Regions from separate parts of the Rhizobium sp. EC-SD404 genome, predicted to be linked through region 1. Evidence: predicted binding sites of a transcription regulator. Region 1 holds the regulator's gene; each other region holds the start of a gene.
The links. Region 1 encodes PhoB, which activates phosphate uptake and scavenging genes when phosphate is short. Its sites were predicted from a motif close to TGTCATNNANCTGTCAT; they were not measured.
Positions count from the first base shown of each region.

Region 2: olsB (l-ornithine N(alpha)-acyltransferase) is a predicted target of PhoB. The motif match lies at 4,275-4,291, and genes of this name have one in related genera.
Region 3: GC125_RS15465 (BtaA family protein) is a predicted target of PhoB. The motif match lies at 5,754-5,770, and genes of this name have one in related genera.
Region 4: GC125_RS12080 (inorganic phosphate transporter) is a predicted target of PhoB. The motif match lies at 3,880-3,896, and genes of this name have one in related genera.

Region 1 is NZ_LR701459.1:3,921,449-3,929,143, forward strand. It holds gene GC125_RS19695 (efflux RND transporter permease subunit) at 1-194, opposite strand, end outside; gene GC125_RS19700 (efflux RND transporter periplasmic adaptor subunit) at 197-1,627, opposite strand; gene GC125_RS19705 (Hsp33 family molecular chaperone) at 1,865-2,887, opposite strand; gene argF (ornithine carbamoyltransferase) at 2,957-3,880, opposite strand; gene GC125_RS19715 (aspartate aminotransferase family protein) at 3,910-5,109, opposite strand; gene GC125_RS19720 (GcrA family cell cycle regulator) at 5,507-6,022, shown strand; gene phoB (phosphate regulon transcriptional regulator PhoB) at 6,069-6,752, opposite strand; gene phoU (phosphate signaling complex protein PhoU) at 6,769-7,482, opposite strand; gene pstB (phosphate ABC transporter ATP-binding protein PstB) at 7,511-7,695, opposite strand, start outside.
Region 2 is NZ_LR701459.1:3,407,022-3,414,716, forward strand. It holds gene arsH (arsenical resistance protein ArsH) at 1-630, opposite strand, end outside; gene arsC (arsenate reductase (glutaredoxin)) at 763-1,167, opposite strand; gene GC125_RS17275 (sulfate transporter family protein) at 1,305-2,039, shown strand; gene nth (endonuclease III) at 2,049-2,843, opposite strand; gene GC125_RS17285 (DUF2244 domain-containing protein) at 2,842-3,336, shown strand; gene olsB (l-ornithine N(alpha)-acyltransferase) at 3,351-4,178, opposite strand; gene GC125_RS17295 (ATP-binding protein) at 4,327-6,153, opposite strand; gene GC125_RS17300 (NifU family protein) at 6,270-6,839, opposite strand; gene GC125_RS17305 (universal stress protein) at 7,052-7,546, opposite strand; gene trpS (tryptophan--tRNA ligase) at 7,613-7,695, opposite strand, start outside.
Region 3 is NZ_LR701459.1:3,038,335-3,046,029, forward strand. It holds gene GC125_RS15450 (hydantoinase B/oxoprolinase family protein) at 1-3,251, shown strand, start outside; gene GC125_RS15455 (SH3 domain-containing protein) at 3,360-3,791, opposite strand; gene GC125_RS15460 (putative bifunctional diguanylate cyclase/phosphodiesterase) at 3,962-5,587, opposite strand; gene GC125_RS15465 (BtaA family protein) at 5,822-7,072, shown strand; gene GC125_RS15470 (class I SAM-dependent methyltransferase) at 7,072-7,695, shown strand, end outside.
Region 4 is NZ_LR701459.1:2,355,606-2,363,300, reverse strand. It holds gene GC125_RS12090 (vitamin B12-dependent ribonucleotide reductase) at 1-1,304, opposite strand, end outside; gene GC125_RS12085 (NUDIX hydrolase) at 1,885-2,361, shown strand; gene GC125_RS12080 (inorganic phosphate transporter) at 2,362-3,867, opposite strand; gene GC125_RS12075 (esterase-like activity of phytase family protein) at 4,099-6,300, shown strand; gene GC125_RS12070 (SDR family NAD(P)-dependent oxidoreductase) at 6,376-7,140, opposite strand; gene GC125_RS12065 (AraC family transcriptional regulator) at 7,288-7,695, shown strand, end outside.

The DNA of each region.
Region 1 (7,695 bases):
GGCTGCTCGACAGGCGGGAAGAACTGGGTGTTGATCCGCGCCAGGCTGAAGAGCCCGAAGATGATCATCAGCGCCATCAGCATGTTGGCGGCATTGGGATGGCGCACGAACGTGCGAAGGATGCCGCCGCCTGCGGCGCGTCCGGCACGCTGGCGGGCTTCGACCATCGATTGGCGAATGGGAGAGCGGGCCATCGTCAGCCTCCGAACGCGCGCATCGCGCCCCGGCCGCCGGGTCGTCTACCGCCGCTGCGTTCACCGGCAGGCTCGACAGCCTCGGCGGCCGGCACCGCCTCTGCTTCTTCACCGGCGATGCGTACGGCTAGGCCGTCGTCGGCCTCCGTCAGCCGCGTCGTCAGCACGCGCTCGCCCGGTTGCAGATCGCCCCGGAGCAACACCGTATCGCCCTGATAGGCCAAAACGGTCACCTCGCGGCGCTGAAGCACGCCCTCTTCGACGACATAGGCATGGCCGGGATCGTAAACCGCGCTCTCTGGCAGCTCGATAGTCTCGGCATAAAGCCGATCAGGTACGGACAGCGCGACGAAGGCGCCCGGCCGCAACTGCACGGCGTGGTCGCCCGGGGCCAGTCGCGCGAAGACCTCAACGCCACCGCGGTCGGACGCTACCGTGGCGCCCAAGCGGTCGATCGTGCCTTCATAACGGTAGGTCTCCGTGCCGACGACCCAGGACGCCTCGATGACGCGCCCGATAAGCGGCTCACCATCGGACGAGATCCGGCCGTATTGCGCATCGGTGAGCGTGAAGCGGGCTTCGAGCAACTGGTCGTCGTAAATTGAGGCGATAATGTCGGCGCTGCCGGCGATACGCCCCGGCTCCGCGATGGCTTCGGAGATCACACCGGCGAACGGCGCCGTCAGCGTCGTATTGGAAAGCGCGCGTTCGGCTTGGCGCACCAGCCATTCCTGACGCTCGATCTCCGCCTGCTGCTGATTGCGGCGCGCCTCCTCGACGATGAGGGCATTGCGGCTCTGGCTGACGGCTTGATTGCGCTGCGAGACGACGAGGCGGCGTTCATCCAGTTGCTGCTGCGTGCCGGCCCCACGGTCGGAAAGCGATTGCGCACGAAGCAGATCGCTTTCAGCGATCTCAAGCTGCAGTTCTGCGCTCTCCTGCTGATCGCGCTCGGCGGCAATGCGCGCATCGATCTCGCTCAGGACCGCCTGCGCCTGCGCCAGGCTCGCGCGTGCCTCGGTCAGCTGTCCTTCATAGGCGAAGGGGTCGATACGGGCGAGAAAATCGCCCTGCTCGATCCGCTGGCCGGCTCGCAACTGCGGGTTCACTTCGATGATCTCGCCCGTCACCTGGGCGCGCAGATCGACCGTGCGCTGCGCGACGACGTCGCCATAGGCAAGGATATCGGGCCGATGGTCTTCAATCACGACGTCCTGTGCCGCCACCGCATAGATCGTCGGCGTGATCGGGCTCGGCACCCGCTCTGGACGCGCCGCGATGACCATCGTCATGACCACGTAGGATCCGACAAGGATCGCCAGCATCAGCGCGAACTGGAGCATGAAACGACCGGTACGCCGCATCGTCGAGCCGGACGCGGCATCGTTGACGCCATCGGTCAACACGGACTCGTCATGGGGAGAGATCAGCATAAGCGTGCTCCGTCACAATCATCGTCTGGGATAGTCGCGGGCTCGGCACTTTGGCCTTTTTGTCCCGCGAGAACCGCCATCCGACCGACGTCCCCGGCGCACGGCTTTCATATCTGTTCAAGCTAGATGCCGAACGGATGAAGACAAGGCAAATTAAAGTTTTGTCATGTGTTCGGTGCTCGAAGCCGCGAGAGCTCGTGGCGAACGAATTGAGCCGCATGAAGCGGCTCAAGATTGCTAGTGAATGCGGCTTTCGCTTTCCGCACCGCTTTCACCGAGTTCCTCGGGTTCGAACCGATACTCGGTCGAGCAGAACTCGCAGGTAACGGCGATCACGCCATCCTCGGTGCTATCGGCGATTTCATCGCTGGTGAAATTGTCGAGCACCGACTTGATCTTGTCGCGCGAACACGTGCACCGGTCGAGGACAGGCGCCGGTTCGAAAACCCGCACCCCGCGCTCATGGAACAGCCGGAACAGAAGACGCTCCGACCCGACAAGCGGATCGGTGAGCTCGTCGGCGTCGATGCTTTCCACCATGGCTACGGCTTCGACCCAGGCATCGTCGTGATCGATGCCTGTCGACTCGAAATCGTCCGGCGCATCACCGCCCGGAAGGTCCCCTTGGCGCATGCGCTCCGGTGCATCGGGCAGGAACTGCACGATGACGCCACCGGCCCGCCACTGGTGCCTCGGCTGCCCGTCTTGATCACGGTCATAAAGCTGCGCCACCGAAAGCCGAACTTTCGTCGGTATCTGCTCCGACTGCCGGAAATATGCGCCTGCAATCTCCTCCAGGGTCGCGCCATCGAGTTCGACGATACCCTGGTAGCGCTGCATGTATTCGCCCTGGTCGATCGTGAACGCCAGGATGCCCTTGCCGAGCAGCTCATGCGGCTCGAGCCGGTTTGCGGCGACAGCTTCGGCGAGCGCCTGCTCGTTGAAACGCGCATAGGCGCGCACGGCATCGGGCGTCGTGAAGTCTGCCACCAGCAGATCGACGGGCCCGTCACCTTGCGTCTGCACCATGAATTTGCCATCGAATTTCAGCGACGTGCCGATCAGCACCGTCAGCGTGATCGCCTCGGCGAGCAGGCGGGCGACTGGCTCGGGATAATCGTGCCGTGCCATGATCTTGTCGAGCATCGGGCCGAGTTGAACGGCACGGCCGCGCGCATCGAGCGCCTCCACCTGGAAGGGCAGGACGTGATCGTCGCCGGCATAGTCAAACTCGCCCAATCTGGGGCTTTGGTCATTCATCGGGTTTCTCCGGGGAACAAGTGCCGGCAACAAGCGCTCGGCTGAACTATTTGCCGGATATTTAGGTACTCAAACGCCCATGCACCAGGCGATGATCGCCTTCTGCGCGTGCAGCCGGTTCTCCGCCTCGTCGAACACCACCGACTGGACACCATCGATGACGCCGTCGGTCACTTCCTCGCCTCGATGTGCCGGCAGGCAATGCATGAAGAGCGCTTCCGGGTTGGCTTCGGCCATCAGCGCCTCGTTCACCTGATAAGGATGGAACACGTTGTGGCCGCGCGCACGATGTTCCTGGCCCATGGAGAACCAGGTGTCGGTTACCACGCAATCGGCGCCGCGCACCGCATCCATCGGATCGTTCGTCACATTGACAACGCCGCCATTGGCGCGGGCCCAATCGACATAGCGTGCCTCCGGCTCGGAGCCTTCCGGCACGGCCACATTCATCGTGAAGCCGAAACGGGCCGACGCCTCGATCAGCGAATGCAGCACGTTGTTGCCGTCGCCCGACCATGCGATCGTCTTGCCCTTGATAGGGCCCCGATGCTCCTCGAAGGTCAGGATGTCGGCCATGATCTGGCAGGGGTGGGTGTCGTCCGTCAACGCGTTGATCACGGGCACGGTCGCGTGTTCGGCCAGTTCCAGTAGGCGATTGTGTTCCGTCGTGCGGATCATGATGATGTCGACATAGCGCGACAGCACCTTGGCCGTATCGGCGATCGTCTCGGCGCGCCCGAGCTGCATCTCCGTGCCGGAGAGAAACAGCGTTTCCCCGCCAAGCTGGCGCATGCCGACATCGAAGGACACGCGGGTCCGCGTCGACGGCTTCTCGAAGATCATGGCAAGCACTTTGCCAGCCAAGGGCTTATCGCCCCGGCCCGACTTCAAGGCATCCTTGGTGGTGCGCGCATTGTCGATGATGCCGCGAAGATCGTCCGCCGTGGTGGTCGACAGATCGATGAAATGGCGTGGCGTGCCGTTGGCGCCCATGGCGATGATCCCCGTGCCCCGGCCTGCTTTCAGGCGGAAATTGCCTGTTTGGATGAAGAAAGTTCGGAAGCGACCATGTCGATGCGCGACAGTCCTTCGCGCATTTCCTCGGCCGTGATGGTCAGAGGAGGGAGAAGGCGAACCACGTTGTCGCCCGCCGGTACCGACAGCATCTGATGTGCGCGAAGACCCGCGACCATCTCCGTGTTCGGCACGACGGTCTTCAGCCCGAGCATCAATCCGCGCCCACGGATTTCGGCGACCACATCGGGATAGCGGTCCTTGATCGCCTCGAGGCCCTGCTTTGCGACCAACGACAGGTCGCGCACGTGGTCCAAGAAGCCATCCGCCAGAATGACGTCGAGAACGGCGTTGCCGACCGCCATGGCGAGCGGATTGCCTCCATAAGTCGTGCCGTGGGTTCCTGGCACCATACCCGCTGCCGCTTCGGACGTTGCCAGACAGACGCCGAGCGGGAACCCTCCGCCGATGCCTTTGGCGACGGCCATGATGTCCGGCGAAATTCCCGACCATTCATGCGCGAAGAGCTTGCCCGTGCGGCCGACCCCTGACTGCACTTCGTCGAAGATCAGAAGCGTGCCGGTCTCGTCGCACAGCTCCCGCAACTGGCGCAGCCGCTCGTCGGAAACCGGCCTGACGCCGCCCTCGCCTTGCACGGGTTCGATGAGGATCGCTGCGGTGTCTTCCGTGACAGCCGCCTCGAGAGCCGCCCAATCATCGAATGGCACCTGGTCGAACCCTTCGACCTTGGGACCAAAGCCTTCGAGATATTTCGGCTGGCCGCCGGCTGCGATCGTCGCCAGCGTACGTCCGTGGAAGGCCCCCTCGAAGGTGACGATCCGGAACCGCTCGCTCTGCCCGCGGGAATGATGATAGCGGCGCGCAGTCTTGATGGCGCATTCCAGCGCCTCTGCGCCGGAATTCGTGAAGAACGCCCGATCCGCGAAGGTGGCGTCCGTCAGACGACGGGCGAGCCGCTCCTGACCCGGGATCTCATAGAGATTGGACAGGTGCCACAATTTGTCGGCCTGCTCCTTGAGCGCGGCGACGAGATGGGGGTGCGAGTGTCCGAGCGAATTCACGGCGATGCCGGCTGCAAAATCCAGATATCGCTTGCCGTCTTCGCTCGTCAGCCAGACGCCGTCGCCACGCTCGAAACGGAGCGGAGCGCGGTTGTAGGTCTCGAAAAGCGGCGACGCCGGTGCCATCTGGCGCAAACTCCCACTCAAGGCCGCATCCGCAAAGGTTCGGACGGTTCGCGTCGCAAACCTCAAGGACTGCGTCCTGAAAATTGAAAAGCCGCCCTGCGGCGGCCCGACGCACTATCTTCATTTCGTCTGGCGCTGTCAAGAAAACGCCCCTTGTCCGACCGACACAGCAATTCGCTCAAATGCCCCCAAGTTGGGGAAAACTCAAAAAAGCGAATCGCCTGATTCCCGGGACTCTTGTCACGGAGTCTGCCGACCATTAAGTTGAAATAACAGCACTAGACTGCATGCGGCGGACCTAGTCATCACACAGTATTAAGGCGACGCGGTTCCGTTGTACGACGGTCCGGCGCCGAGGGATTCTGCTGCGCCCTGCATCGAACTTGGAGTTGCGGCCATGAACTGGACCGACGAGCGCGTCGAAAAACTTACGAAGTTATGGGCCGATGGCCTGAGCGCGAGCCAGATAGCCGCACAATTGGGTGGCGTGACGCGAAATGCTGTCATCGGCAAAGTACATCGGCTGAACCTGCCGGGGCGCGCAAAATCCGGCGGAACACCTGCTCCACGTGCCAAGCGGCCCGCACCAGCCCCTCGCCCAGCCTCGAACTTCAACGCCCGTCCTGCTGCACCGCGGACGATTTCCCGCGGCGGCGCTGCTGCTGCGGTGCGTGAAGATGTCGCCATGGAAGCGCAGCCGCAGACGCGTCCCGTCAGCGACGTCGTCGTACCGATCGCCAAGCGGTTGGCACTGACGGACCTGACGGAGCGCACATGCAAATGGCCGCTCGGAGACCCGATGCACGAAGACTTCCACTTCTGCGGTCACGATTCAGGCGACAACACGCCCTACTGCAAATATCACGCTCGCCTGGCTTTCCAGGTCTCGGGCGAAAGGCGCCGGGCGCGCTGATCGCGCGCCTCGTGTCCCATTTTCCGATGTGAGATGCGGAAGGCGCTCAGCCTTCCAAAGCGTAGCCGGCGCCCCGTACAGTGCGGATGACGTCACGCATATTGGCGAGATTGATCGCCTTGCGCAGCCGGCCGACATGCACGTCTACCGTGCGCTCGTCGACATAGATGTCATGTCCCCAGACGCCGTCGAGCAACTGTGCACGCGAATAGACGCGACCGGGCGATGACATCAGAAATTCAAGCAGTTTGAATTCCGTTGGTCCGAGCCGGATTTCCCGGCCCTTGCGGTGCACGCGATGTGTGTCGCGATCGAGCGTGATGTCTCCGCTTTGAAGCATCGACGAGATGACTTCGGGCTTGGCACGCCGCAACATGGCTCGAACACGCGCCATCAGTTCCGGCGTGGAAAACGGCTTCACGACATAGTCGTCGGCACCGGTCGCAAGGCCGCGGATGCGTTCGCTCTCTTCGGCACGCGCCGTCAGCATGATGATTGGCAGGCGTTCGGTTTCCGGCCGAGCCCGCAAGCGGCGACAGAGCTCGATGCCGGAGACGCCGGGCAGCATCCAGTCCAGAATGAGCAGGTCGGGAACGCGCTCCTTGAGCTGGATCTCGGCCTCGTCGCCGCGAAGAACGGTGTCGACCTTGTAGCCTTCCGCTTCCAGATTGTAGCGAAGAAGGACGCTCAGCGCTTCTTCGTCTTCGACGACCGTGATCCTCGGCAGCATCTCTGTGTCGTCTCCGTCAGTGGCCGTTGGCCATCACTGTCGCAGTCTTGTCGCCGCGCGGGCGTTCGCCGAGCAGCCTGTCGCCCGTCGCCATGTAGTAGATCGTCTCGGCGATGTTCGTCGCATGGTCGCCGATACGTTCGATGTTCTTGGCGCAGAACAGGAGATGCGTGCAGGCCGAGATGTTGCGCGGATCTTCCATCATGTAGGTCAGCAACTCACGAAACAGCGACGTGTACATCGCATCGATTTCATCGTCGCGCTGGCGCACCTGATTTGCCGCCACAGCCGAGCGCGTCGAGTATGCATCGAGCACTTCCTTCAGCTGCGTCAGTGCCAGTTCGGACAGGTGCTCGAGCCCCCTGACCAACTGCTTCGGCTGGCCAGTGCCTTGAACGGCGACGACGCGCTTGGCGATGTTCTTGCCCATGTCACCAACGCGTTCCAGATCAGCCGCGATACGGATCGAGCCCATGACTTCGCGCAGATCGTGCGCCATCGGCTGGCGCTTCGCGATGACCATGATGGCACGCTCGTTGATGTCGCGTTCGGCGTCGTCGAGAATGATGTCCTCGGCAATGATCCGTTGAGCGTTGCCCGCGTCGGAATTGATGAGCGCGGCCACGGCATCGCCCACCATGCGTTCCGCGATGCCACCCATCTCCGAGACCCGGCGCATCAGATATTTCAGTTCCTCGTCGAAGGACGAGACGATATGCGGATCGCTCATAGTTCTCTCCGTGGCCAGTGCCAGTTGGTCAGCCGAACCGGCCCGTGATGTAATCCTGGGTGCGCTTGTCGTGTGGGTTGCTGAATATGTCGTGCGTTTGCCCCTCCTCGACGAGAACACCGAGATGGAAGAACGCTGTGCGCTGCGACACACGCGCCGCTTGCTGCATCGAGTGCGTCACGATGACGATCGTATAGTTCTCGCGCAGCTCGT
Region 2 (7,695 bases), 510 kb from region 1:
TCGGTCACGCACCAGCAGCGTGAACTTCATGAGCTCTTCCATCACGTCGACCATGCGATTGTAGAAGGGCGACGGCTTCATGCGGCCGTCATCCTCGAACTCGGTGAACGCCTTCGGGACAGAGGACTGGTTGGGGATCGTCACCATGCGCATCCAGCGCCCGAGGATGCGCAGTTGGTTGACCGTGTTGAAGCTCTGCGAACCGCCGCAGACCTGCATCAGCGCCAGCGTGCGGCCCTGGGTTGGGCGCATGCCGCCGAGCGCAAGCGGCAGCCAGTCGATCTGGGCCTTCATGATGCCGGTCATCGCGCCGTGGCGCTCGGGCGAGCACCAGACATGGGCCTCCGACCAGATCGACAGATCGCGCAGTTCCTGCACCTTCGGATGGTCGGCGGAGGCAGCATCCGGAAGCGGCAGGTCCTTCGGGTCAAAAATCCTCACGTCGGCACCAAAGCGGGTGAGAACCCTGGCCGCCTCCTCGGTCATCAGGCGCGAATAGGATCGTTCGCGCAACGACCCGTACAGCATCAGGACGCGGGGTGGATGCGTCTTGTGAGCGGGCCTCAGCAGCGCGGCCTCGTCAATGAGTCTGAACGCATCTTCGCGCAGTGCCGGGAAATCTTGCGTCATGAAAATGCCTTTGCTGTCGATGGAGGGCTCCGAGGCCTAGAGCAATTTCGCTCTGAACCGCGCGATTGTTCTGGGTTCTGACTATTGCGCGTTTCCGAACGGTGAACCGGTATCCACTTCACCTGGAAACGCTCAAGGCCGCCGGATTACTTCGCCATCTTCCTTCGTAAACTCGATCACCGCGCCTTCGGGAAGCAGATCTAGAACCCGTTCTGAGGGGCGGCAGAGACGCGTGCCCCGCGGGGTGATCACGAACGGTCGATTGATAAGAATCGGGTGCTCCATCATGCGGTCGAGAAGATCATCCTCCGTCAGGCGCGCATCGTCGAGACCGAGCGCGTCGTAGGGCGTACCCTTGCGCCGCAGCGCTTCGCGGACCGTCAGCCCCGCATCGGCGATCATCTGCCTGAGCGTTTCGCGCGTCGGCGGGTCCTTGAGATACTCAATCAGCAGAGGTTCGACGCCGCTTGCCCTGATCATCGCGAGCGCATTGCGCGAGGTGCCGCAGGCGGGATTATGGTAGATCGTCACGCTCACGCGGAACTCCGTAAAGTCATATTTCTAGATTTATCGATATATCGTCCGTTGCCGGGAACTGCAACACCGTCGCGGCTCGACATTGCAGCGCAGCATCTGCCCTCCTACATCATCTGAGACAAAAGAGGGCCCGGGCCATGATCTTCAGCAGCATCCGTCTCGCAATCGCGGACCTACTCGCGCCGGAAAGCCGTTCGGCATTCTGGAAGGTGATCGGCCTGACATTGCTGATGCTCGTCGGGCTGTGGTTCCTCGTTACGGGCGTCTTTTCAGAATGGGCTCTGCCATGGATGCAGGGGTTCTTTCCGGAGATGCCGGAGTGGTCGAGCACGGCCGGTTTCTTCGTCGGCATCCTCGCCTCGATCGCGCTGGCGCTTGGCCTCGCATTTTTGATCGCCCCGATTTCCGTGCTGATCGCCGGCTTGTTTCTCGACGATGTCGCGGAAGCAATCGAGCGGCGGCATTATGGAGATCGGCCGGTTGGTCAGGCGCTGTCGCTGCGGCAGTCCATTCCGCACACGCTCAAGTTCCTCGGCATCGTCATTCTCGGCAACCTTCTGGCGCTGACGCTGCTCTTCATCCCGCTCGTCAATCTGATGGCGTTCTTCGTGGTCAACGCCTATCTGCTGAGCCGTGAGTTCTTCGAATTCGCTGCGATGCGCTACCACACGCCGGCGGACGCCAAGCAACTGCGGTCGCGCCACGGCACCACGGTGTTCTTCGCGGGCATCGCCATCGCGGCATTTCTGGCGATCCCCATCCTCAACCTGCTGACGCCGCTCTTTGCGGCAGCGCTGATGGTGCACCTGCACCAGCGCGTCGTGGCGAAGGATCCGGACTACGCGCTCACCGCTCACGCCGCTGCGCGCTGACGCTCAGGATCAGATCGCTTCTGCCGTCGGGGCGTCGATGTCTTGCGTCAATTCGACGATCGGGGCGGGAATGTCCGTGGTCTTTTCCTTGGACTTGCAGATATCGGCGATGACGCAGCGCTCGCACTCCGGCTTGCGCGCCTTGCAGACATAGCGTCCATGCAGGATCAGCCAGTGGTGCGCGTGATAGAGATAGGGCTGCGGGATCACCCGCATCAGGATCTCCTCCACCTCGTCGGGCGTCTTGCCCGGCGCGAGGCCGATGCGGTTCCCGATGCGGAAGATGTGGGTGTCGACCGCCATCGTCGCCTGACCGAACGCCATTGAGAGCACCACATTCGCGGTCTTCCGGCCGACGCCCGGAAGCGTCACCAGTTCTTCCCGCGTCATCGGCACCTCGCCGCCGAATCCGTCGACGAGCTTCTGGCTGAGCGCGATGACGTTCTTCGCCTTGTTGCGGAAAAGGCCGATCGTCTTGATGTAGTCGCGCACCTTGTCTTCCCCGAGCGCCAGCATCTTCTGCGGCGTGTCGGCCACCTTGAAGAGCGCGCGCGTCGCCTTGTTGACACCGGCATCGGTTGCTTGGGCGGAGAGCGCAACGGCCACGACCAGCGTGAACGGGTTCACATGCTCCAGCTCGCCCTTCGGCTCGGGCCGCTGCAGCTGGAAGCGCCGGAACATCTCCTCCAGTTCTACCTTGGTATAGCGGCTGCGCCGCGTCGGTTTGCGGGGGGTGCGGCTCGCGATTATTTGTCCGGCGGGGGTCTTGGGCTTTTGCATCCGGCCTCTATAATCTGCGTTCATGAGCCAAGGCAACGCGGCCGATGCCGCACCAGACACACCGGTCTTCGAGGCCCTTCTGACGCCGCACCGGTCGCTCGGACGCGGCGGCTTCATCGTGCTGATGACGCTGACCTCGGCGCTGTTCATCGCCCACGGGATCGTGTTCCTGATCGCCGGGGCCTGGCCGATCTTTCTGTTCTTCGGGCTGGATCTCGCGCTGCTCTACGGCGCGTTCTGGCTGAACTACCGTTCGGCACGTGCGCGCGAGATCGTCAGCGTGTCGCGCACATTGCTGTCGGTGCGCAAGATCGCGCCCTCGGGCCGCAGCGCGGAGCACCGGTTCAACCCGTTCTGGGCGCGCTTCCATGTGGCGCGGCATGAGGAGATCGGCATAACCGGCATGGCCGTGGAAGGTGAAGGCCGGCGCACCGATGTGGGATCGTTCCTCAACCCCGACGATCGCGAAAGCTTCGCCCGCGCCTTTTCAGGCGCGCTTGCGTCGGTCAAGCGCTGAGCGACCCTGCCTGATCAACCGCAGAAGCGGCTGGCATCGGCTCGGTAATAATTCACGTATCGCGGGCTGATCGCGGCGCGCGGCAAAACCACCATCACGTCCGTCGTGCCGAAGGCGCGATCGATGACGGCGCCGTCGCCGAAGCGGGCGCCAAGCCTCAGATATCCCTTCACCAGCGGCGGCAGGGCTGCGAGCGCCTCGCGCGGGCGGATTGCCTCGACGGGCATCAGATCGATCTTGCGGTACAGCTCCGGCAGGGCAGACACGGCCCATTCGCCTTGGGCGGCAGCCGAATGATGCAGGAACGACAGCGCAAGCGCATGGGCTTCCGGCCGGCAGCCTCCGAAGGATGCGCAGCCGAACATCACGTCGATGCCATGCTCCAGCGCATAGGCCCAGATGCCCTGCCACAGCAGCTCTACGGTGCGCTTGGTGCGATAAGGCGGCAGGACGCAGGAGCGGCCGAGCTCGAGAAAGCGCTTCTGCGGGTGGCGCGCGATCATGTCCGCAACGCCGAATTCCGAGGTGGAGTAGAAGCCGTGATGGGCCTTTGCCACGCTTTGGCGCAGCAGCCGGTAGGTGCCGACGATCTGGTCCTCGGCGTCGCCGCCAAGGCTGGTGTCCAGCACCAGCAGGTGATCGCAATAGGTGTCGAAACTGTCGACATCGTAGCCCGTCGATGCGGAAGCGGGCGTCATGCGGGCGCCGAACTCTCCTACGAAGACGTTGTGGCGCACGCGTTGCGCGGCACGGATTTCAGAGGGATCTGCGGCAAGGCGGGTGACCAGCGAACCGATGCGGCCGAGGATGGCGCGGTCGGCAACGACATGGGGCGGGATCATCCGGCTCTGGCTGGCGGCAAGCTGTCGAAGCTCTAACGTCATGGGGAATCATCCAAAAAAGGCAACCGTTTCTGCAGCGCCTTTAAACATGACTGTGCAACAGAGCAGTGACAAGGTCGACGGGCAGACGAAACCGTAAGCTGCGGCTTCAGGACGCGATGCGCGAAATCAGGCGCAAAAGGCTCGTCGGATCGATCGGTTTCTCGAGATAAAGGTCTGCGCCGAGCAGCAGGGTCGCTTCGCGCGTCTCGTTCTGGCCGTCGGCGCTCAGCACCACGACCGGGATATGCGGCAGGCGCCGAGCCCGCTGGGTCGCGCGGATTGCGCCGATCGCGGTCGCGCCATCCATCACCGGCATGGCGAGATCGGTGATGAGAAGATCGTGGGCGCATGCGCCGGTAATCGGATCGAAGGTCCTGTCGATCAGTTGCTGGCCATTCTCGACGAGGACCACGGAATGGCCCTCCTTGCGCAGAACGTTGGTGATGAGCAGCGCGTTCACTGGATTGTCCTCGGCGACGAGGATGTTCAGCGAGCGCGTCATCCCGTCCAACACGATGAGACGATCGCCATCGGGATGTGGCACGGTGTCGGGCAAGGCACGGAATTCGCCTCGAAGAACCGAAACGAGGCTCTTGAGGCGGATCGGCGAGATCAACCAGCTGTCGAAACCGCGCTCGGTCAAGCGCTGCAGCGCTTCACGCTCGATGGGGCGGACGAGAAGCGTGCGCCGCGGACCGCCATTCTCGAAAAGCGGCAGGCCGGCGATCGATCCACGGGCGCGGTCGACGATACGGGCATCGACGATGACGTCGGTGATCTCTTCATCTGCGCAGAAGGCAGCGAGATCCCCACTCGGCGTGGCCACGTGCCAGCTGCGCCCACCTTCGGCGGCGATGCGCTTGACGAGCGCATCCGCCGTCTGGCCGCGCGGCACGAGCAGCAGGACGCGGTTTCCGGCAAGCGCCGGCTGCTTGGCAAAGTGATCGATCCCCGAGGGCGACAGCGCCTCGGCGAGCGGCAGGGTCACGATGAACCTGCTGCCGTGCCCGGTCAGGCTCTCGACAGTGATCGTCCCGCCGAGCGCCTTGACGATGCGGTTGGAGATGGACAGTCCGAGGCCGACACCGCCATGGGTGCGCGTCTTGCCGCCGTTTGCCTGTTCGAATTCCTCGAAGATGCGCTGCTGGTCACCACGCGCCAGCCCCGGCCCGGTATCCGCAAAAGTCAGCACCAGGTTGTCGTCGACCCGCGCGACCTCGAGCATGACGCCGCCTGAGTCGGTGAACTTGATGGCGTTGCCGAGGAGATTGAAGACCACCTGCCGGAGTCGGTTGTGGTCGGTGGCGACCATGGTCGGCGTGCCTGCTGCGATCGCTGCGGCGACGTCGATGCCCTTTTCGTGGGCGCGCGGCGCCATCAGTTCGATCGCATCTTCGATCAGATGATGCAGATCGCCGGTCTCGCGCCTTGGTTCGAACTTGCCCGCCTCGATGGCAGAGAAGTCCAGCAGGTCCGCGACGAGATCGAACAGCGCAGTTGCGGAGCGGCGCACGGCTTCGACATAGCTTTCCTGTTCGGCGGAAAGCTGCGTGCGCTCCAGCAGATGGGTCATTCCGAGGATGCCGTTCAGCGGCGTGCGCACTTCGTGGCTCACCATGGCCAGGAAGCGCGATTTGGCACGGCTTGCATCTTCCGCCTTGCGGCGGGCTTCGACGAGTTCGGCCGGCAGCGCCACGGCTTTCTGATCGGGGGCGACAGTTCGTGCCGTGTGACCGGAGACGAATGCGATCGCGGCTGCGCCTGTCAGCCCCACCATAAGGAAAGGCATGCTGGACGGCGCGATGAAGGACACGATGGTTGCAACGAGGAGACCGGCGAGCACGATCCCGGCCTGGGGCTGGTCGGCCAGCCGCCGACGAACGTTGTTCCACCACCCGCCGGAGGCCTGATGGTCGGGCTGGAAGGGTTTCAAGACCCGTGAACGTTCGCTGTCAGGGACAAAGGCCATGGAGCGAGACTACCAGCCTCGCCCTAGGGAAGATTTGAAACCTTCAGTAAGATTTTAGGGAGATCGAGAGGGTGAAGCCCTCAGACCGCCTCGACTTCCCGAACTTCGGGAATGAAGTGCTTCAGAAGGTTCTGGATGCCGTGCTTCAGGGTCGCCGTGGACGACGGGCATCCGGCGCAAGCGCCCTTCATGTTCAGGAAGACCGTGCCTTCCTTGAAGCCACGGAACGTGATGTCGCCGCCATCCTGTGCGACTGCCGGACGGACGCGCGTTTCCAGAAGTTCCTTGATCGTCGCGACGATCGTTTCGTCCTCGTCGTCGAAGAACTCGCCGTCGTCCATGGCGTTGCCGCCGGTGTTGGCAGCCGCCATGACCGGCTGGCCGGCCATGAAGTGTTCCATGATCATACCAAGGACGGCGGGCTTGAGATGCTGCCAGTCGAGACCGTCGGTCTTGGTGATGGTGACGAAGTCATAGCCGAAGAAGACGCCTTCGACGCCGGCGATGGCGAAAAGCTTGCCAGCAAGCGGGGAGGTTTCAGCGGCAGAAGCGGCATCGCGGAAATCCGCAGTGCCCTGCTGCATCACGACCTTGCCCGGCAGAAACTTGAGTGTGGCGGGATTTGGGGTGGCTTCGGTCTGGATGAACATGTTCATTACTCCCTGCAAACCGGGCTTAACCGATTGGAGCGCGATGCGCGCCTCTAATGTGTCGCGTTTCCGAACGATGAACCGGTATCCACTTCACCTGGAAACGCTTCTAGTTTGGAATCTTTCCAAAGAAGATATGGCTTTCCGCGCCCGCGATCAAGCGATCGCTTTGCGATAGTTGACTGGATTTGGAAAGTTTGATGCGCGTCGGCTCAGCTCAGCGCATCGATGTCGTCGTCTGACAGGTCGCTCGGGATAACCGTCACCGGCACCGGGAAGGCGCCCGCACCACGTCCGCCGATCGCCGACACGAGCGGACCGGGGCCATCCTTTGCCGATCCCGCCGCGAGCACGAGGATCGCGATGTCCTTGTCTTCCTCGATCAGCGCATTGATCTCGTCGCGCGTCGACCCCTCGCGCACCACGGTTTCGGCATCGATGCCGATCGTTTCGCGCACGCGGCCGGCAGACTTGGCGAGAAGGCTCTCGGCCTCTTCGAACGCCTCTGCGCGCATGATCTCCTCGACACCCAGCCAGTGCTGGAAATCGGAAGGCTCCACAACGAACAGCAACACGAGGCCGCCGCCGGAGTTCTTGGCGCGCATGGCCGCGTAGCGCACGGCACGTTCGCATTCGGGGGTGTCATCCAGCACCGCCATGAATTTGCGGCGGTGGCCTTCTTCGCGCGATAGTCGTCTTGATACCATGGCGCGGACATTGCCACCGCGCCCATGGCCCGGCAAGAGGCATTCTGAGCGGTTGCTTTTCGCCGCTCAGAGGAAGCCGATGATGTCCTTGACGTCTGCCATCGTCTCTTCGGCGATGACCCTGGCCTTCGCGGCACCCTTCGCCAGAA
Region 3 (7,695 bases), 880 kb from region 1:
GCGTGCGCGCCGATGGTACCGTCGAGCGTGCATTTGATCCTGCATCGCTCGAGGCTGAGCTGAAGGCGGTACGCGACGACGGGATCGAGGCCGTTGCGATCGTCTTCATGCATGCCTGGAACTACCCGGATCACGAAGCGGCTGCCGAAGAGCTCGCACGGTCCATCGGCTTTTCGCAGATATCGGTCAGCCACAAGGTCTCCCCGCTGGCGAAGCTGGTCGGCCGTGGCGATACGACTGTCGTGGACGCCTACCTCTCGCCGATCCTGCGCCGCTACGTCGACCGCGTCGCGGGCGAGATCGCGGCCGGAGACGGCGCCGAGTTCGACCGGATGCGCCTGCAGTTCATGATGTCCTCAGGCGGGCTCGCCGCAGCGGATTTCTTTCAGGGCAAGGATGCGATCCTGTCCGGGCCGGCCGGCGGTGTCGTCGGCATGGTCGAAACGGCGAAAGTCGCTGGCTTCCGGCGGGTGATCGGCTTCGACATGGGCGGCACCTCCACCGACGTCGCCCATTATGATGGAGAATATGAGCGCACCTTCGATACGGAGGTGGCCGGTGTGCGCGTGCGCGCCCCGATGATGCGCATCCATACGGTGGCCGCAGGCGGCGGATCGATCCTTCATTTCGAGGCCGGCCGTTTTCGTGTCGGCCCGGATTCGGCAGGCGCCGACCCGGGGCCGGCGTGCTATCGCCGCGGCGGGCCGCTTGCGGTCACCGACGCCAACGTCATGCTCGGCAAGCTCCAGCCCGATCATTTTCCGTCGATCTTCGGTCCGAACCAGAACGAGCCACTGGACGTCGACGTGGTCGCCGCTCGGTTTGGAGAACTGGCCGACGAGATCGAGCAAGTGACGGGCGAACGCCGTTCGCCGGAACAGATCGCCGATGGCTTCGTCAAGATCGCGGTCGAGAACATGGCCAACGCGATCAAGAAGATTTCGGTCCAGCGCGGCTATGACGTGACGCGCTACCTGCTCAATTGTTTCGGCGGGGCCGGCGGCCAGCACGCCTGCCTCGTTGCCGATGCGCTTGGCATGGAGTCGATCCTGATCCATCCCTTCTCGGGGCTTCTATCGGCTTACGGCATCGGACAGGCGACGCTGTTCGCATCGCGCGAACAGGCACTGATCGTGCCGCTCGCCGCAGAAAGCGTCGGCCGCACGACACAGGAGATCGAACGACTTTCGGCCGAAGCCACGAAGGAAATGATCGCGCAGGGTGCGACCGAAGACAGGATCGAGACCCGCGCGCTGCTGCATCTTCGCTACGATGGCACCGACACTGCGCTGCCGGTCGTCTTCGGAAACGATATCGATGCCGCACGCAAGGACTTCGAGCAGGCGCACAAGGCGCAGTTCGGCTTCATCTATCCCGACAAGCCGGTGATCATCGAGGCGGTCGCCGTGGAAGCAAGCGAGCGTCCGGCGATTGCCACGACGATCGAGGCAGCAGCAGCAACGACCCTTGCCGTCGGCGATGGCCCCACCCGCCGGCTCTATTCGTCGGGCACCTGGCATGACGCCCGCATCGTGCGCCGCGAGGAGCTTGCCCCCGGTGCCAGCCTGCGCGGCCCCGCACTTCTGATCGAGCCCAACCAGACGATCATCATTGAAGATGGCTGGAGCGCGACCGTCACGCCCGGCAACGACGTTCTCCTGTCGCGTCATGAAAAAATGCAGCGCGCAGACGCGATCGGAACCGAAAAAGCCGATCCCGTCATGCTTGAAGTGTTCAACAACCTCTTCATGGCGATCGCGGAAGAGATGGGCATCACGCTGCAAAACACGGCCTATTCCGTCAACATCAAGGAACGGCTCGATTTCTCCTGCGCCATCTTCGATCGCAGCGGCGCCCTCGTCGCCAACGCGCCGCACATGCCGGTGCACCTCGGCTCGATGGACCGGTCCGTCGAAACGATCATCCGGCTGAACGGCAGTGCGATGCGGCCGGGCGACGTCTTCGCGCTCAATGCACCTTATAATGGCGGCACCCATCTGCCGGACATCACGGTCGTGACGCCTGTCTTCGACGATGCCGGCGAGGAGATCCTCTTCTACGCGGCATCACGCGGCCACCATGCCGATGTCGGCGGAACGGCGCCGGGCTCGATGACGCCTCTGGCCACGACCGTGGACGAGGAAGGAGTGCTGATCGACAATTTCAAGCTGGTCGACCAGGGGCGCTTCTGCGAGGACGAGCTCGTCGAACTCCTGACAAAGCACCCCTACCCGGTTCGCAACGTCCACCAGAACGTCGCCGACCTGAAGGCGCAGATCGCCGCCAACGAAAAAGGCGTCGCCGACCTGCGCCGGATGATCGCCAATTTCGGGCTGGATGTGGTCGAAGCCTATATGGGCCACGTGCAGGACAACGCCGCCGAAAGCGTGCGTCGCGTCATCGAAGCGCTGTCCGACAGCGAGTACGCGTATCCGACCGACACCGGCCAGGTGATCAAGGTCAAGATCAGCGTCGATCGGGAGAAGAGAGAGGCGACGGTCGATTTCACCGGCACGTCTCCGGTGATGGCCAACAACTTCAATGCGCCGGAACCCGTGACGCGGGCAGCCGTGCTCTATTGCTTCAGGGTGATGGTCGAAGGCTCGATCCCGATGAATGCTGGGTGCCTGCGCCCGATCAACATCATCATCCCCGATGGCTGCATGCTGAAGCCCGCCTACCCGGCTGCCGTCGTTGCCGGCAACGTGGAAACGTCGCAGCACGTGACGAATGCGATCTTTGGTGCTTTGGGGGCCTTGTCCAACAGCCAGGGCACGATGAACAATTTGACCTTCGGCAACGAGACCTACCAATATTACGAGACGATCTGCTCCGGCTCGTCTGCCGGGTACCGCGCCGATGGGAAGGGCTTCAACGGAACGTCCGGCGTCCATACACACATGACCAATTCACGCTTGACGGACCCCGAAATCCTGGAAATGCGCTTTCCGGTGCTGCTCGAGGATTTCCACATCCGCCAGGGATCCGGTGGCAAGGGCGCGTTCCATGCGGGCGATGGCACCAAGCGGACCCTGCGCTTTCTGGAGACGATGGACTGCGCGATCCTCTCCTCGCACCGCAAGAACCCGCCACGCGGCATCAAGGGCGGTGGCGACGGCGAATGCGGCAAGACCGAAGTCCGCCGCAAGGACGGGACGGTCGAAACGTTGCGCGCTTGCGATCAAACGGTGCTGCAACCGGGAGAAGCCGTGATCGTCACGACGCCGACGGCAGGCGGTGCAGGCGGCTAAGCTTAAGCTGGCTCAAATGACGATGGAACTCGCCACGAGCTCGTTGCCCGTGGCGTTGATCGACGTTTGAAGCGCAATCTCGCACAGGAAATCGCGCCAGATTTGCTTTCAGCGCGCGCAGCCGTTCACATAGGTCAGTGCGGGCCACTGACCGCGGCGGACCACCTGTTGGCGAATCCACGCGCCCGTGTCGGCCACTTGGGCACGGCACCAGCGGCCATCGGAGGCCTCAAGGCACTGCTCGAGCGCCACGCACGTGTTCTGCGGAATGGTTGCGACGACATTCGCATCCGGTCGCGCTTCGGCGCGGGCATTGAGGTCCACGAGCACCCGCGCCTGAGGCAGGCCGTCCTCATCCCATTTCGGCGCATCGAGCGCGCTGACTTCCGCACAGGACGCGGTGTAGCCGAGATAGATGCAGGTGCCGGATGAGATGCGCGCCGAGGTGATCGCGCGGCCTTCCGTGCCGGACCGCTCGAAAATGACGGCGACTATAGAAGCCGCTTCATATGCCCCCCAAAGCGCCCAATCATTGGGCATGTACTATAAAAAACCGCCAGTACTTGATGATGTAAAGCGCTCTACCGAGCTTCAAGTCAATATGAGACTGATTGAACGGCGCTGTGTTAATTGAGCCACGGTTAATTACCGGGCGTTCAGCATCATGCAGCGGGAGTATGCAACGGGGCTTCTGCCCGGAGACCTGCAATCTAGACCTGGTAGCGCTTGGGGAGTTGGACGACGGCCGCGCTGCCGGCAGCCGGCACCGCATCGCTTTTGCGCAAGCGGTGGCGCGTCTCGGCGATGATCGACGGCACCTGGTCGACGGGCACAGGCCGCGAAAACAGGAACCCCTGGACATCGCCGGCACCGGCCTTGCGGATGAACTCCAGCTGGCTTTCGGTCTCGACGCCTTCGACCGTGGTCGAGATGTCGAAGGCCTGTGACAGCTTCATGATGACACCGACGAGCTCCGCCTCGCGCTCGTCCGTCAGCATCGATTCTGTAAACGACCGATCGATCTTCAGTGTATCGAGCGGGAAGGATCGCAAATGGCTGATCGACGAGAAACCAGTGCCGAAATCGTCGAGCGCCAGCCGCACGCCGAGTGACCTGAGCCGGGCAAGACTGCCGCGAACCACATCGACGTCGACACTGAAGAGGGATTCGGTGAACTCGATTGTAAGGCGCCTTGCGTCGAGGCTGGTTTCGCTGAGCGTCCGCTCCACCATCGCCACGAAGCCCGCATCCTTGAACTGTTCGCCCGCGACGTTCACCGAAACACCGACATCGGCAGGCCACAAGCTCGCATGGCGGCACGCCTCCACAAGCACCCATTTGCCGAGCGGCACAATCAGCCCCGACTTCTCCGCGACGGGGATGAACATGTCGGGACGCACGACGAGGTCGCCGCGCTGCCAGCGTACAAGGGCCTCGAACCCTTTGACCAAGCCGGTCTCGAGGTGGACGATCGGTTGATATTCGAGGAAGAACTGCTTCTCCTCGATCGCCAGCCGCAGATCCTTCTCCATCATCATGCGCTGCTCAGCCTCGTAGGCGAGCGCGCTGTCATAGAGGACGAAATGGCTGCCCGGCACTTCCTTGGCGCGATAAAGCGCAAGATCGGCGCGGCGCAACGCATCCGACATGGTGCGATCGTCCGGGCTGAGCCAGGTCACCCCGATGCTGCCGCCGGTTGCGAGGCGCAGGTCTCCCAGTTCGAACGGGAACGAGATCAGCGAAACGAGCGCATCGCAGAACGCGTTGATGATTTTGGCGGACGGTCCGCCATTCCAAAGGATGACGAATTCGTCGCCACCCAGCCGATAGATGCCCTGCTCCGACCCGATGGCGGCCCGCAGCCGATCCGACAGCGCAAGCAGGATCGCATCGCCGACATTGTGGCCCATCGTGTCGTTGATGAACTTGAACTTATCGAGGTCGAGCAGCATCAGTGCCGGGCGGTTGTTCGGTCCGATGCCCTGCGCGATCCTGTCCAGAACATCGCATTCCAGTGCGTGCCTGTTCTTCAGAGATGTCAGGGAGTCATGAAATGCATTGTGCTCGAGCGTGTGCTCAGCTTCGATGCGACGCTCCAGCTCATTGACGAGACGCGCGCGGGATTCGCCGACCTTGAAAAAGGTGTAACCCATCATGGCGGGAAAGAGCGCCATGGCCGTGTAGACGGGATTGGTCTGGATCAGCGACGTGAATGGTTCCGAACTCTGGACGAACGTCGCGTCATACGCGAAGGCCGCGGACGTAAAAATCGAGCCGAAAGCAGTGCCGGCAAAGGCATAGCGTGCTCTGATGCTCGTAATGACGTCCGATAGCATGCACCATCCCGATCTTCATGATCCCGATCGTGAAAAGGCTACCATTTCAAGCATTAAGCATTGGTTATCGAACAAACTGCGTAAAGTTTGACGAACTGTTAAAACGCAGCCCAAAATTTTAGAGGATGCTTGGGCATCGATTTGGCTTGAACCGTCCCGGTCGTGCCGTCACAGGCCTGTAATGTCGCCCGGCTAGGCGTCTTCCCATCGAAGAGAGAGGGAGAATCGCCTGCCATGACCGGTATCACGCGAGGCCTGCCCGGCCGGAAGACCCGACATATCCGCGACGCGGTGTTGCGTCATTCCCCGATCAGCAAGGCAGGTTTTTCCGAGCGCCTTTTTGCCTTCGTATTTTCGGGTCTCGTCTATCCCCAGATCTGGGAGGACCCGGACGTCGACATGAAGGCAATGGATCTGACGCCGGAGAGCCGCATCGTGACGATCGGTTCGGGCGGCTGCAACGTTCTCTCCTATCTCACCCGTTCACCGGCGCGCATCGATGTGGTCGACTTGAACCGGGCCCATATCGCCTTGAACAAGCTGAAGCTTGCCGGTGTTGCCCACCTGCCAAGCCAGAGCGACTTCTTCCGGTTCTTCGCAGGCACGGACCAAGCCCATAACAGCCTCGCCTACCGACAGTTCATCGCGCCGCATCTCGATGCGCAAAGCCGCGCCTATTGGGAAGGCCGTGGGCTCAACGGTCGCCAGCGCATCACTGTGTTCGATCGCAATTTCTACCGAAGCGGACTTCTCGGCCTCTTCATCTCTGCCGGTCACCTGGCCGCACGGCTGCATGGCGTGAACCCTGCGGAAATCATGCAGACGCGCTCGCTGCGCGAACAGAGACGCTTCTTCGACGATCGCCTAGCCCCGCTGTTCGACAAGCCGCTGATCCGCTTGCTCACGCGCAGCAAGGCGTCGCTGTTCGGGCTCGGCATCCCGCCAGCCCAATATGAAGAGCTCGCAGCGGCGGATGCGGAGATGCGCGTCACCAACGTTCTGCGGGCGCGTCTGGAGAAACTCGCCTGCCAGTTTCCTCTGAAGGACAATTACTTCGCCTGGCAGGCATTTGCTCGGCATTACCCGGCACCGGATGAAGGTTCTTTGCCGCCTTATCTGGAAGCCCAGTATCACGGGGCCCTACGCGAGAATGCCGATCGCGTCTTCGTTCACCACCAGAGCTTCACGACTTTGCTTGCCGAAAAGCCCGCTGCGTCCGTCGATCGCTACGTCCTGCTCGATGCCCAGGACTGGATGAGCGATGCGCAGTTGAATGCGCTCTGGACGGAAATCTGCCGGACGGCCGCGCCCGGTGCGCGCGTGATCTTCCGCACGGCCGGCGAACCATCCATTCTTCCGGGCCGCCTCCTGCCCGTCCTTCTCGATCAGTGGGACTATAATGGGACCGCCAGTGCAGAAGGGCATGCGCGCGATCGATCCGCCATTTATGGCGGCTTTCACGTCTACGAGCGCAAAGGCGCGTGATGAGGATCGAACGGACGCATTCCGCGGAGCACGCGGTGTTGATGGACGGGGTCTACCGCTACCAGCGTCACATCTACGACCTTACGCGCAAATACTACCTTCTCGGACGGGACCAGATGCTCGATGAGCTGGACGTCCCGGCTGGCGGCACGGTGCTCGAACTCGGCTGCGGCACCGGCCGCAATCTGCTGGCAGCCGCAAAGCGCTATCCCGATGCACGCTATTGCGGCATCGACATTTCGCCGCAGATGCTCGAGACCGCTAGAAACAACATCGATCGCTCCGGTCACGCCCGCAAGATCGTGGTGGCGGAAGGCGATGCGACGAACTTCGACTGCCAAGCCCTTTTCGGCATCAATAAAGCCGATCGCGTGTTCATCTCCTATGCGGTCTCGATGATCCCGAGCTGGCAGCAGGCAATCGTCGGCGCGCTCGCGGCAACCAAACCCGGCGGCTCTGTCCATATCGTCGATTTCGGCCAGCAGAATGGTTTGCCGTCGGCATTCCGGAAACTGCTCGTGGCCTGGCTTGCGCGTTTCCACGTCACGCCGCGCGCCGATCTCTTCGAAGCAGTCAAGCTGGCCGCGGTGGACAGCGACGCGCGCGTCGAACAGCGCTCCATC
Region 4 (7,695 bases), 1.6 Mb from region 1:
TCGCGCGCCTTCAGCGTCTTCATCACGCGGCCGTCCTTGCGGGCGGTCAGGCTCCAGTCGCCGTCGTTCTCGACGGCGCGCAGGAAGTCGTCCTTGATGGAGACGGAGTTGTTGGAGTTCTGGCCCGAAACCGTCAGATAGGCCTCGGAATCCCAATCGGTGTCGTAGGTCTTGAAGTCGAGATCGGTGTAGCCCTGCTTGGCGAACTGGATGACGCGCTTGACGTAGTTTTCAGGAACCGCGTCACGCTTGGCGTCCTTGATGGCGCGCTTGAGCGCCGAGTTCAGCTTGGGGTCGAAGCACTCGCCATTGTCGGCCTCGCAGTTGAGGCAGGCCTTCATGATGGTCTTGAGGTGCTTGGCGACGATCTTGGAGCCGGTGACGAGAGCGGCGACCTTCTGCTCTTCCTTCACCTTCCAGTCGATATAGGCTTCGATATCGGGGTGATCGATGTCGACGACGACCATCTTGGCGGCGCGGCGCGTGGTGCCGCCCGACTTGATGGCACCCGCAGCCCGGTCGCCGATCTTGAGGAAGGACATCAGGCCCGACGACTTGCCGCCGCCGGAAAGCTTTTCGCCTTCGCCGCGCAGGTAGGAGAAGTTGGAGCCGGTGCCCGAGCCGTACTTGAAGAGGCGCGCCTCGCGGACCCAAAGGTCCATGATGCCGCTTTCATTGACGAGGTCGTCTTCGACCGACTGGATGAAGCAGGCATGCGGCTGCGGGTGCTCATAGGCCGACTGCGACTGGACGAGCTTCTTGGTGAAGGGATCGACATAGTAATGGCCCTGGCCGGGACCGTCGATGCCGTAGGCCCAGTGAAGGCCTGTGTTGAACCATTGCGGGGAGTTCGGCGCGACGCGCTGCGTGGCGAGCATATAGGCAAGCTCGTCCATGAAGGCGGAGGCGTCTTCTTCGGAATTGAAATAGCCGCCTTTCCAGCCCCAGTATGTCCAGGTGCCGGCAAGGCGCGTGAAGACCTGACGCGCATCAGTTTCGGAACCGTAGCGCTCGTCCTCGGGCAGATCGGCCAGGGCAGCCTCGTCGGCGACCGAACGCCACAGGAAAGACGGGACGTCGTTCTCCTCGACCTTCTTCAGGCGCGCGGGCACACCGGCCTTGCGGAAATATTTTTGCGCCAGGATGTCCGATGCCACCTGGGAGAACTGTGCAGGCACGTCGATGTCAGCGAGCCGGAAGACGACGGAGCCGTCCGGATTCTTGATCTCGCTGATGGCCTTGCGGAACTCGATGGCCGCGTAGGCCGATTGTCCCGCTTCAGTAAACCGCCGCTCGATGCGCATAGTCCCTCGTCCTCGTCGTGGTGTGCCTGCCGACATTCTTCGTGGCGGGCGCAATTTGTCATCATCCGGCTGCGCTCATCATGGCGCTGCCAGCCCTCGAAATCCGGTCTTGTGATGGAATCGAATGACCCAGACCGTATGTTGTGTTGATAGTGGCTGGCAACACTAAATATAGTGTAAATCCACCGTTTCCGCTACCCCTGCCGCCGCCTGCGGCAACCCCCGATACGCAATGGAAAAGCAACCCGAGGAAGGATCCACAACGGATCGTCCGACTGGGCTCGCCAACGCTTACTGTCTTGATTTGTTGCCGGCTGCTTCATGCCGGCGGGCTGTTGTTCACAGCGTGATAACCAATAGACTGCGACTCGCAGAATGGGTCAAGAGCTGGGTAGGCCCTGAGGTGTGAATACCAGATGTTGTGCGCTGGAAGGGTGGAAACTGGGGAAAGCTGAACCGCTTGAAACTCTGGACTTGCCAAACGCTGCAATTGCTAAAAGTGACATAAAAAATTAGGGGTAGGCCGCACGCGGCATGATGCCCTGTTCAAATTGAACCTGTTGATGACGGATCTTCCCACATGACCTCACTCACGCTCGCCGATCGCCTTGCAGTCGGCTCATCGCGCAGGGCGTCGAAGATCCAGTATGGGGCGGTGCCCTACCAGATGATCGAGGGACGCTGCGCCTTCCTTCTCATCACCTCGCGGCGCACGGGCCGGTGGATATTCCCGAAAGGCTCGCCGATCGAGGGGCTGACGCCGCAGGAAACGGCGGCGCGCGAGGCGTTCGAAGAAGCAGGCGTCGAAGGCTATGTGCATCCGCAGTCCGTCGGCAGCTACCGGACGGTGAAGCAACTTCTGCGTCGCACGATCCTCAATGTGGAGGTTTTCCCGCTGAAGGTGGAGCGGCAGCTCGAAGAGTGGCCCGAGATCGGGCAGCGCTACCGGCACTGGGTCATGCTGAAGGAAGCCAAGCGCCTGCTCTCCGACCGCGGCGCCATCGCCATGGCCGAAGCGGTCGAAAGGCTGGTCGCCAGCCGCGCTTCGCCGCGCTGATCAAGCGCCGATGAGCGCGCCGATCAGCCAGTAGAGCAGGGCGGACAGAAGACCTGCGGCCGGCACGGTGATGACCCAGGCAGCGGCGATCTGCAGGCCATGCTGTCGGCGCACCAGGCGGCGGCGTTCGCGCTTCTGAAAATTGGCGAGCGCTTCTTCCGGCGTTTTGTTGAGACGATCGGTGTTTAGGAACAGCGAATAGGGCTGGACGCCCGGATTGCGCACGCCGCGGTTCGACGTGGTCTCGCGCAGAAAGCCGACTCCGAAGACGGCGCCGATCGCGATATGCGTCGATGAAACGGGAAGTCCGAGCCAGGAGGCGATCAGCACAGTCGTCGCCGCGGCAAAGGCGACGCAATAGGCGCGGATCTCGTTCATCTTGGTGATCTTTTCACCGACCAGGCGAATGAGCCGCGGGCCGAACAGGGCAAGACCGAGCGCGATGCCCACTGCGCCGATCGCCAGCACCCAGAGCGGCAGGGCGACGGCGGCAACATCTGTCGAGCCGCTGCCTGCGGCCGCAACGATCGCGGCCAATGGCCCGACGGCGTTGGCGACATCGTTGGCGCCATGGGCGAAGGACAGAAGTGCCGCAGCGAAGATCAATGGCAGACGGAAGAGACCGTTGATGCTTTTGGATCGGTTCTCGAGCCCGATCGAGCGGCGCATCACCCAGGGGCGTGCCAGCATCCAGCCGATGACGCCGAAGACGGCCCCAAGCAGCAGTACCTGCAGCGGGCTCGCCTCCCAGATCTGGCTCAGCCCCTTGATGGTTAGGTACATGGCGAAAACGCCAGCCATTCCGGAAATCAGGACCGGGACCCAGATGCGGACCGCGGCGATTTTGTCCTCCCGCTCCAGGATGGTGGCGTTGGCGACAGCCAGCACGCCGGCGGCCATGACGCCGCCGAGCACCGGAGAGATGACCCAACTCGCGACGATCGTGGTCAAGACCGGCCATGCGACGACGCCGAAGCCGGCAGCGGCAATGCCGGCGCCGATCACGCCGCCGACCACGGAATGGGTCGTCGAGACAGGGGCGCCGAGATAGGTGGCGAGGTTGATCCAGAGAGCGGAGGAGAGCAGGGCGGCCGTCATCACGACGATGAAGTCGACGGTTTCGAGATGGACTCCCGGGACCAGCAATTCGCTCGATATGGTTTCAACCACATCACCGCCCGCAAGCAGCGCGCCGGCGCTTTCGCAGACGACGGCGATGGCAATCGCACCGGCCATGGTCAGCGCTCGGCTACCGACCGCCGGACCCATATTGTTGGCGACATCATTCGCGCCGATGTTGAGCGCCATGTAGCCGGCGATGACCGAGCCGATGATGACGAGATAACTGAGCGGGCCTTCAACGGCGTAGAACGCGGCGATGACCGTGGCGCCGAGCAGGAAGACGAGGGCAATGCCGGGGAATGCCAGGCTCCTTGAGAGGTTTCCGGTTGCCGTTTCCAGGTTGACGACCTTGTTCAGGTCCTTGTCGAGTGCGCTCTTGGCCATGCTCGCCCGTTCATGACAGTTTTATGACAGTGCGGGGCGCATAGCATCTGAATGCGGGGGCGGGCACCCCTAGCGGCCGGATCAACGACTTTATTTGCCGCTGCCGTTCCTACGGGAACAATCGCCGAGACATGCTTTGGCCGATGGCCGGCACTGTCATTCCACTGTCATCGACACATTGCATGAGCAAGCTCTGCGCGAGACACGCGCGATGTCCGATTGGAGGGGCTCATGACGACCACCAGACATTTTGCAATGACCTTGCTTGCAGGCACTCTGTTGACCACGACCGGCACGTGGGCGCAGGACGCTGCCAACTTCAACCGCATCGCGTCCTTCCCCGTTGTGGACAACAAGCCGGAAGGCGCCGACGTCAACTCTCCGTCTTCCGCCGAGATCATCACGGCGACCGGAGACGGCATGACGCTGATCTATTCCGATAGCCCGGCCGGCGGCATTGGCTTCATCGACATCACCGACGCGGCAGCCCCGGTTGCCGGCGGTTTCCTCGCCATGGACGGCGGTGAGCCAACGGCCGTTTCCGTTTCCGGCTCCAAGGTCCTGGTCGGCGTCAACACGACGGAAGACCTGACGCAGCCTTCGGGCTTCCTGGCCGTAGTCGATATCGAAAGCCGCGAAGTCGAGGCGCAATGCGACCTCGGCGGTCAGCCCGATTCCACGGCCGTGTCGCCCGACGGCACGTTTGCTACGGTGGCCATCGAGAACCAGCGCGACGAGGAGTTGAATGACGGCGTCATTCCGCAGATGCCCGCCGGCGACGTGAAGATTTTTCCGCTGACCGATGGCGTGCCGGATTGCGATGCGATGATCACGGTCGACCTGACCGGCATCGCCGAGATCGCACCGGAGGATCCAGAGCCCGAATTCGTCGACTTCAACGAAGCGAACGAACTGGCCGTGACGCTTCAGGAAAACAACCACATTGCGATCATCAATGCTGCCGACGGCACCGTGACCGCGCATTTCTCCGCCGGTTCTGTGGACCTGACCGGCATCGACACGGAAGATGACGGCGCCTTCGATTTCTCGGGTTCGGCAACAGCCGTCAAGCGCGAGCCAGATGCCGTCCAGTGGCTGGACAATGATCGTCTCGCCATCGCCAATGAAGGCGACTACGAGGGCGGTTCGCGCGGCTTCACCATCATGAACAAGGCGGGTGAGGTGCTTTTTGAGAGCGGCAGCGCCTTCGAGCATGAAGTGGCTCTCATCGGCCATTACCCCGACGGCCGATCCGACGCCAAGGGCATCGAGCCGGAAGGCATGGAAGTCGCGCGCTTCGGTGACGAAACGCTCATCCTGCCGCTGTCGGAGCGCGGTTCGGTCGTCGGCGTCTATCGCGACAACGGCGCCGATGCGGAGCCCGAGCTTCTTCAGATCGTGCCATCGGGTATTTCGCCGGAAGGCATCATCGCGATCCCCGAGCGCAACCTCTTCGCGGTCGCCAACGAAGTCGACCTCATCGAAGACGGCGGCGTGCGCGCCCATGTCATGATCTTCGAGCGTAGCGAGGGACCTGCCCAGTATCCGACAATCGTTTCCACCCGCGACGAGAACGACCTGCCGATTTCATTCGGTGCGCTTTCGGGCCTCGCTGCCGATCCGTCCGAAGCCGGGCGCCTTTATGCGGTGAGCGATTCCGTCTTCGCTGCCCAGCCGCGCATGTTCGTCATCGATGCCACTGCTGAGCCGGCGCAGATCACGAATGCGTTCACCTTAACCCGTGATGGCGTGACTGCCGAGAACATGGACCTCGAAGGCATCGTTGCCGATGGCGAGGGTGGGTTCTGGCTGGCCAATGAAGGCGATGCCGAAGACGGCATCCCGCATGCGCTCTACCGCGTCGATGCAGAAGGCGCGATCCAGGAAGAGGTGCTCTTCCCTGAAGCGCTTCTCGAAGGCGCGACGGCATCGGGCGCGGAAGGCGTGACGATGATCGACGGGACGCTCTGGATCGCCATCCAGCGCGAATGGGGCAACGATCCGGAAGGCATGGTGAAGCTCGTTTCCTATACCCCGGCGTCCGGCGAATGGGCTGCCGTTCATTATCCGCTCGAGGCAAAGGGCGAAGGCTGGGTCGGTCTTTCCGAAATCACGCTTCACGGTGACTATGTGTATATCATCGAGCGCGACAACCAGATCGGCGCCGCGGCTGCGCTGAAGAAACTCTATCGCGTGCCGGTTGCCGAGCTCGAAGGCGCGGAACTCGGTGGCGAGCTGCCTGTGGTCACCAAGGAAGAAGTCCGCGACTTCATCCCGGATCTTGCTGCCTATAACGGCTACATCGTCGACAAAGTCGAAGGCTTTGCTGTCGATGCAAACGGTGAAGCTTTCGTCGTCACCGACAATGACGGCGTGGACGATTCTTCCGGTGAGACCTTCTTCTGGTCGATTGGCGCCCTGTCGGACATGTGAGCGATCCGCTTGAAAAAAAAGCGAAAAGGCCGGGCTTCTGCCCGGCCTTTTCGTCGTCACCGCGTCGGTTCGCGTTCAGATGTTCTGACCGCCCGACACCTCGATGCGCTGGCCGGTCATCCAACCGAACTCTCCAACGAGCAGGCTCGACAGCGCGCCGCCGATATCGTCGGGCAGGCCGACCCGCCCCATGGCCGTCGTCGCCGCGACCATCTCGTTGACATGGGCGTTGTCGCGCACGACACCGCCGCTGAAGTCGGTCTCGATGGCGCCTGGCGCAATGGCGTTGACGACAATCCTGCGTTCGCCGAGTTCCTTTGCGAGATAGCGTGTCAGCACCTCGATGCCGCCCTTCATCGTGGCGTAGGCGGAATAGCCGGGCAGGGTGAACCGCGCCAATCCACTCGACACGTTCACGATCCGACCGCCATCCTCGATCATCGGAAGAAGACGCTGGGTCAGGAAGAAGACGCCTTTGAGGTGGATGGCGACGAGGTGATCGAAATCCTCTTCGGTGGTCTCGACGAACGGCTTGTGTATGCCGGTGCCGGCATTGTTGACGAGAAAGCTGATCGTTTCGCGATCGAATGTCTGCCGCAGCAGCGAGCGCAGCTCATCGGTGAACGCGGCGAATGTATCCGTGCGCGTCGTATCGAGCTTGAGCGCTGCGGCGCGGACACCGGACTGCTGCGCCTCGGCAACGACGCTATCGGCATCCTCGCGGCTGTTATTGTAGGTGACGACGATGTCGACGTCCTTCTTGGCGAGATGCAGCGCCGTATTGCGGCCGAGGCCACGGCTGCCGCCGGTAATCAGGGCGATTTTGGTCGTGCTGGTCATGACGAACTCCCTTCGAATTGGTGAGAGCCCGTTCTAACCGCGGGTCGGTCGACCGGCTTGACCGATCGTCGCAACCTCTTGCCTATTCCTCCAGAACCGCAAAGCCACGTATTTTCAAACGTCCCGCCGCAGCTTTATATTCCGTGCATGACGATAGAAAACGACATCGCGAAACTCCGCCCGGCCGTGATCGCCTATGCCGATTCAAACGGCGCTGGCGAGCAGCCGCTCATGACATCCATACCGGGTCTGAGCATCGTGCGAAGCCGGCAGGCGACCGACATCGAGCCGATGGTCTACCAGCCGCTTCTCTGCTTCGTGCTGCAGGGGGCGAAGGAGTCGGTCGTCGGCGACATGCGTGTGCGCTTCGCCGAAGGTCAGTCTCTCATCGTTGGTCTCGACCTGCCGGCCGAGAGCCGGGTGGTTCTGGCCAGCGAGGATCGGCCCTATCTCGCGATCGCCGTCGGGCTCGACGTGGCGATGATGCGCGAACTCGCGGCCCAGTCCGGGCTCAGGACCAAGTCCGACGGATCGGAGGAGGCGGAAAACTGCCAG